One region of the Streptomyces sp. NBC_00683 genome, then DNA from elsewhere that is predicted to be linked to it. Evidence: riboswitches for the same ligand, from Rfam matches in the RefSeq annotation. Region 1 holds a riboswitch; each other region holds the start of a gene.
What was found. A riboswitch is a leader RNA that binds a small molecule or an ion and turns the genes downstream of it on or off. The one in region 1 is predicted to bind cobalamin.
Positions count from the first base shown of each region.

Region 2: it holds a riboswitch for cobalamin, as region 1 does, so the genes downstream of both, OG257_RS13310 (ribonucleoside-diphosphate reductase subunit alpha) here and metE (5-methyltetrahydropteroyltriglutamate--homocysteine S-methyltransferase) in region 1, are expected to answer to the same signal.
Region 3: it holds a riboswitch for cobalamin, as region 1 does, so the genes downstream of both, cobN (cobaltochelatase subunit CobN) here and metE (5-methyltetrahydropteroyltriglutamate--homocysteine S-methyltransferase) in region 1, are expected to answer to the same signal.

Region 1 is NZ_CP109013.1:7,963,817-7,966,057, reverse strand. Features, by position in the region: gene OG257_RS34635 (MerR family transcriptional regulator) at 1-18, opposite strand, end outside; gene OG257_RS34630 (DUF6194 family protein) at 93-554, shown strand; cobalamin riboswitch at 724-940, shown strand; gene metE (5-methyltetrahydropteroyltriglutamate--homocysteine S-methyltransferase) at 1,102-2,241, shown strand, end outside.
Region 2 is NZ_CP109013.1:3,045,266-3,047,506, forward strand. Features, by position in the region: gene mctP (monocarboxylate uptake permease MctP) at 1-84, shown strand, start outside; gene OG257_RS13305 (GNAT family N-acetyltransferase) at 216-716, shown strand; cobalamin riboswitch at 765-892, shown strand; gene OG257_RS13310 (ribonucleoside-diphosphate reductase subunit alpha) at 1,030-2,241, shown strand, end outside.
Region 3 is NZ_CP109013.1:4,186,925-4,189,165, reverse strand. Features, by position in the region: gene OG257_RS18750 (cobalamin biosynthesis protein CobG) at 1-880, opposite strand, end outside; cobalamin riboswitch at 1,076-1,223, shown strand; gene cobN (cobaltochelatase subunit CobN) at 1,259-2,241, shown strand, end outside.

The DNA.
Region 1 (2,241 bases):
TGATTTGAGAGTTTCCACCCGCAGTGCTCCTAACTTTCGCCCGCCTTTCGGCTCGAAGTCTCCACAAGCACTTTAATGAAACGCTTGAGGACATGAACATCGACGAGATCATCGGCTTCCTGGGAGACCTCGACGGGGTCCTGGCCGTCAGTCCGGGCCCCGGCGACGGCTCACCGGAGATCAGCTGGGGGGACACGTTCTTCTACTACTCTCCTGACGGCGTCGTACCGGGAGCGGCCCAGCCGTTCGCGACGATCGTGACGAAGAACTGTCCGGGCGACGAGAGTTCGCGCCTGGACCGCCCGGACACGTTCCGCGTCAACATCGCGGCGGGGAAGGAATCCTTCGTCGCCCGGACCGGCCACGCGCCGCGCGAACCAGCCGTCGACGACGACCCCGGCGTCACCGATACCGTGATCGCACACCCCGTATACGGCTCCGTCGGCTGGCTCGCGGTGGTGAACCCGGGCCCACGGACCGGCACGGCAACCCGTGAGCTGCTCCACACCGCCTATCGACTCGCACGTTCACGCCACGAGCGACGCACCGGGTAGCGAGGACCCGGCCGGACGGCTGACGGCCGGGCGAACCTGCCGTCAGCCGTCCCGGGCCGGGCCCGGATCCTCGTGCGGTGCCCAGGGCGACGGCTCGCCGAGCGGGTCCCGTGGCTCACGTCACGTTCCGGAAAGTGAACAATGCCGGCCGAGAGGCGGCCCGCCCTCTAACCTTGCCCGTGCAGCTGGTTCGCCCTGTCCGCCAGGCAGGCGCGTCGCAAGAGGGAACCCGGTGGGAATCCGGGACTGCCCCGCAGCGGTGAGTGGGAACGACCTCCGTCATACGCACTGGATTCGGTTGGAGTCCGGGAAGCGACGGCCAGTAGGAATCTGCCCCGGCAGATGCGCCCGCGAGTCCGAAGACCTGCCAATTGCCCGTACGTGACCTATCGCGTGCGGATATCCCGGTGACCTCGTGGGCGGGTCGGCGTACACACCAGACGGAACCTCGCGCCGTGGCGTGCACAGGATCCGTCCGGTTCGTCCTCCCTTCGCGTCCGTGTCCCGTCCCGGGATCCTCAGGAGTCATCTCGCGAAGGAGATTTCCGTGACAGCGAAGTCCGCAGCAGCGGCAGCGCACGCCACCGTGTACGGCTACCCCCGCCAGGGCCCGGACCGGGAGCTGAAGAAGGCCGTCGAGGGTTACTGGAAGGGCCGCGTCACCGCTGACGCCCTCCGCAGGACCGCGGCGGACCTGCGCCGCGCCACGTGGCGGCAACTGGCCGGGGCCGGCGTCCACGAGGTGCCGACCGGCGACTTCTCGTACTACGACCACGTCCTGGACACGAGCGTCATGGTCGGCGCTGTCCCCCCGCGGCACCGTGCGGCCGTCGGATCCGACGCTTCCCCAAGCTCTCGGCTTCGCTCGAGCAGGGGATGCCCCATTGACGTCTACTTCGCGATGGCCCGCGGCACTCAGGATGTCGCGCCGCTCGAGATGACCAAGTGGTTCGACACCAACTACCACTACCTCGTGCCGGAGCTCGGACCGGACACCGTCTTCACCGCCGACTCCACCAAACAGGTCACCGAGCTCAAGGAGGCCCTCGCGCTGGGTCTCGCCGCCCGTCCTGTGCTGGTCGGTCCGGTCACCTACCTCCTGCTGGCCAAGCCCGCCCCCGGGGTGGCCCCGGACTTCCGGCCGCTGACTCTCCTGGACCGGCTGCTGCCGGTCTACGCCGAGGTGCTCGCCGACCTCCGCGCCGCCGGTGCCGAGTGGGTGCAGGTCGACGAGCCCGCCCTGGTCCAGGACCGCACGCCGGCCGAACTCAACGCCGCTGCCCGCGCCTACCGTGAACTCGGCGGTCTCACCGACCGACCCAAGCTGATCGTCGGCTCCTACTTCGACCGGCTCGGCGACGCCCTCCCCGTGCTGGCGAAGGCTCCGGTCGAGGGCCTGGCCCTCGACTTCACCGACGCCGCCGCCGCGAACCTCGACGCGCTGGCCTCGGTGGGCGGACTCCCCGGCAAGCGGCTGATCGCCGGAGTGGTCAACGGGCGCAACATCTGGATCAACGATCTCGAGAGGTCGCTGTCCACCCTGGGTACGCTCCTCGGTCTCGCCGACCGGGTCGACGTGGCCGCCTCCTGCTCCCTCCTGCACGTTCCGGTGGACGCGGCGGCCGAGCGGGACATCGACCCGCAGATCCTGCGCTGGCTCGCCTTCGCCCGGCAGAAGACGACGGAG
Region 2 (2,241 bases), 4.9 Mb from region 1:
GACTACACGGCGGACGCGGGCGACCCGGGTGTCAAGGTGGAACTCCCGCCGGCCACCGTGGGCGCCCCGGGCGGCGGTCACTGACCCCGTCCCGGCGAGAGCCTGGTTCCGCAGCGGGCCGCCACGTCCCCCACGGGGGCGCGGCGGCCCGCTCCGTTCCCGTCCCGCCGCAAAGGAGTTCGACCCTCGCCTCCGCCTGCGGCAGACTCCCGCCCATGGACATCTCGATCAGGCCCGTCGGCCCCCAGGAGCACGAGGCACTGGCCGGCATCACCGCCGAGGCGTATCTCGCGGACGAGTTGCTGGACTTCGGCGCCGACGACCCCTATCTGGCCGAGCTGCGCGCGGTCGGGCGCCGGGCCGCCGAGGCGGAGGTGCTGGTCGCGGTGGGCGGTGACGGCACGCTGCTCGGCGGCGTGACCTACGCGGCACCCGGCAGCCCGTGGGCGGACATCGCCCGGGCGGACGAGGCCGAATTCCGGATGCTGGCCGTCTCCCGCGAAGCCCGTGGGCGCGGGGCGGGCGAGGCGCTCGTGCGGGCCTGTATCGACCGGGCACGGGCCACGGAGGGCGTCTCCGGTCTCGTCCTGTCGACGCAGCAGGCCATGCTCGGCGCCCATCGGATCTACCGGCGCCTGGGCTTCGTACGGACTCCGGACCGGGACTGGAAGCCCGTCGAGCACATCTCGCTCCTGACATTCCGTCTGGACCTCTGATCGAGCGCGACACAACATGTGGGGGCTGCACTGTCCGGCGGCCCCCACATGTATGCTCGTGCTCGCTGTCTCCGCAGGGGAATCCGGTGCGAATCCGGAACTGTCCCGCAACGGTGTGATCGGTGTGCTTCTGCGCACCCGGGAGTCCGAAGACCTGCCGACAGCGCGTCCGGCTCGACCGAACCGGACGCCAGACGTCCGGGCCTCGCGGAGGGCCGGTGGACGCCGTGAGCAGTGCTGCCCCGACCCGGGCATCGCCCTGCCCGGCTGCCCCCGCTCCCGCCGGCCCCGAGCCGAGCGAGGGATAGTCCCAGTGACCATCGCGCCAGCCGATCCGGTTTCAGCGGTCGATTCAGCCGAGTCCACGCACGCCACGCCCGACGGGCCCGGGACCGCACTGCTGCGGACCCTGACCGACCTCACCGTCGATCTGCCCGACACCGACCCCGGACGGGTCGCCGCCGCCGCGCTGCGCGGCCGCAACGCCCGGTCGGACGAGGCCGAGCTGCGCTCGCTGGCCACCGAGGCCGCCGCGGGTCTGATCTCCGAGGACCCCGCCTACTCCCGGCTCGCCGCACGGCTCCTCACCCGCACCATCGCCGACGAGGCCGCCGGCCAGGGCGCCGTCTCCTTCTCCGCCTCGGTCGCCGTCGGCCACCGCGAGGGCCTGATCGCGGACCGTACGGCCGAGTTCGTCACGCTGCACGCGGACGCCCTCGACGCGCTGGCCGGGCAGGCTGTCGCCGACGGGGCCGACGACCGCTTCGGCTACTTCGGGCTGCGGACGCTGTTCAGCCGCTACCTGCTGCGCCATCCGCTCACCCGCCAGGTCATCGAGACCCCTCAGCACTTCATGCTCCGGGTGGCCGCCGGCCTCGCCGAGGACACCTCCGAGCGCGCCCTGGACGAAGTCGCCTCGCTGTACGGGCTGATGAGCCGGCTCGACTACCTCCCTTCCTCGCCCACCCTGTTCAACTCCGGCACCCGGCACCCGCAGATGTCCTCCTGCTATCTGCTGGACTCCCCGCTGGACGAGCTCGACTCGATCTACGACCGCTACCACCAGGTGGCGCGGCTGTCCAAGCACGCGGGGGGCATCGGCCTCTCGTACTCCCGCATCCGCGCCCGGGGTTCGCTGATCCGTGGCACCAACGGGCACTCCAACGGCATCGTGCCGTTCCTGAAGACGCTCGACGCCTCGGTCGCCGCGGTCAACCAGGGGGGCCGCCGCAAGGGTGCCGCCGCCGTCTACCTGGAGACCTGGCACGCGGACATCGAGGAGTTCCTGGAACTGCGCGACAACACGGGCGAGGACCAGCGACGCACGCACAACCTGAATCTGGCGCACTGGATCCCCGACGAGTTCATGCGGCGCGTCGACGCGGACACCGAGTGGTCGCTGTTCTCCCCGGCCGACACCCCCGAGCTGGTCGACCTGTGGGGCGACGAGTTCGATGCCGCATACCGTGCGGCGGAGGCCAAGGGCCTGGCCCGCAGGACGATGCCCGCCCGTGAGCTGTACGGC
Region 3 (2,241 bases), 3.8 Mb from region 1:
TGAGCCGCAGTTCGCCGGCGCCGGCCAGGAGCCGCCACTGATTCGGGTCCAGGCGCCCCAGCGGTACGCCGACGGACAGCGCGACATCGCGGCGGCCGCCGTGTACGCGGCCGAGGACAGGCGGGACGGATGCGTGAGGACGGGGGTGGCGGTCCTCAGACACGGCGGTACCGGTCTGCCGCAACCGCCGTACGACGTCGTCGGCCAGTGCGGCGGAGCCGCCCGGCAGGTCCTTCACCCGCCAGGCACCGGTGTCCGGGGCGGCGTCCAGAAACGCTTCGGCGGCCAGGAGCGCGGCGCGGGGCGCTTCGGCGGCCGGGACGCGCAGGACGGCGTCGGTGTCCCCGATGCGCAGCATCGCGTCGCCGTCGGCACGGGCCAGCAGGGTGAGGTCGGCGCCGAGGGCGTCGACGTCACCGCGGCCGTCGTCGAGTGCGAACAGGAAGCGGCCGGAGAGCGCGGTCGCACGGTCGCTCCCGCACAGCAGACGGTCCAGTGCGGACAGCCACGGTCCGACTTCCGCGGCTCCGAGGCCGTCGAGCCCGGCGAGGGGGGAAGCGACGACGTTGCGTATCCGCTCGTGGCGTTCGGAGGGCAGCAGCCCGGCCCTGCCCAGCAGTCCGGCCAACTCCGCACCGCAGTCAGGGGCGAGCCCGCGCAGCTGCACATTGCCGCGCGAGGTGAGATGCAACTCACCGTCTCCCAGGCGGGCCGCGGCCTCCCCGAGGGCGTTCGCCCGTGCAACGGTCAGCACTCCGCCGGGCAGCCGGACCCGTGCCAGCGCACCGTCGTCCGCCCGGTGCAGACGCAGTGTTCCGGGGCAGGCATCACCGCCCGGAGACCGGGGCGGGACGGCGGATGGGGGCATGGCGGCGAGCATACCGACCGTGACCGCAGCACAGTCCTACGGTGACTGTGACCTGCAGGACACCCATCGGGCCGGAGCCGGAACCGCGAGCGGTCCAGGGTCCGGGCTGCTGTCCCCGGCCGCGTCCGCCGCAGGGCGGGAACCGGCCGTCGGGCGGCCGGGACAAGTCCCGTCCAGGGGCATCTCCTCACGCCGGGCCCCTGGCCGCCTACTATGCCTAGCGGCGGTCCGTTCGGCCCGCCATCGCCAGACGGCGACATGGGAGGAAGCCCGGTGAGATTCCGGCGCGGTCCCGCCACTGTGAGCCCGGTCCACGACCGGGCGAGTCAGGAACTCCTGCCGTCCGACACCGCCCGGGGCGTGGACACCCCGAGGAAGGGCTGACGCCGCATGATCCTGCTCCTGTCGACGTCCGACACCGACCTGCTCAGCGCCCGCGCGTCCGCGGGCCCGGTCAACTACCGCTACGCCAACCCCTCCCGGCTCTCCCTCGAGGAACTCCCGGAGCTGCTGGACGGCACGGACCTCGTCGTCGTACGCCTCCTCGGCGGCGTACGGGCCTGGCAGGACGGCCTCGACCAGGTGCTGGCGACCGGCCGCCCCGTCGTCGTGCTGACCGGTGAACAGGCCCCCGACGCCCAGCTGATGGCCGCGTCCACCGTCCCCATCGGCATCGCCGCCGAGGCGCACGCCTACCTCGCGCACGGCGGCCCCGCCAACCTGGAGCAGCTGGCCCGCTTCCTGTCCGACACGGTGCTGCTCACCGGCCACGGTTTCGAGCCGCCCGCCCCCGCCCCCGCCTGGGGCCCGCTGGAGCGGACGGCCCGTGAGGGCGTCACCGGGCCCACCATCGCGGTGCTCTACTACCGCGCCCACCACATGAGCGGGAACACGGCGTTCATCGAAGCGCTCTGCGCCGCGGTGGAGGACGCGGGAGCCCGCGCCCTCCCGCTGTACGTCGCCTCGCTCCGTACGCCCGAGCCCGAACTCATCGACGAACTCCGGGCCGCCGACGCCATCGTGACGACCGTCCTCGCAGCGGGCGGCACCAAGCCGGCCACCGCGTCCGCGGGCGGCGACGACGAGTCCTGGGACGCGGGCGCCCTCACCGGCCTCGACGTACCGGTGCTCCAGGCGCTCTGCCTCACCAGCCCCCGTGCGGCCTGGGAGGAGAACGACGAGGGCGTCTCCCCGCTGGACGCCGCCACCCAGATCGCGGTGCCGGAGTTCGACGGGCGCCTGATCACGGTGCCGTTCTCCTTCAAGGAGATCGACGAGGACGGCCTGCCCGCGTACGTCGCCGACGCCGAGCGTGCGGCACGCGTCGCCGGAATCGCCGTACGGCACGCCCGGCTCCGCCACATCCCGGCCGC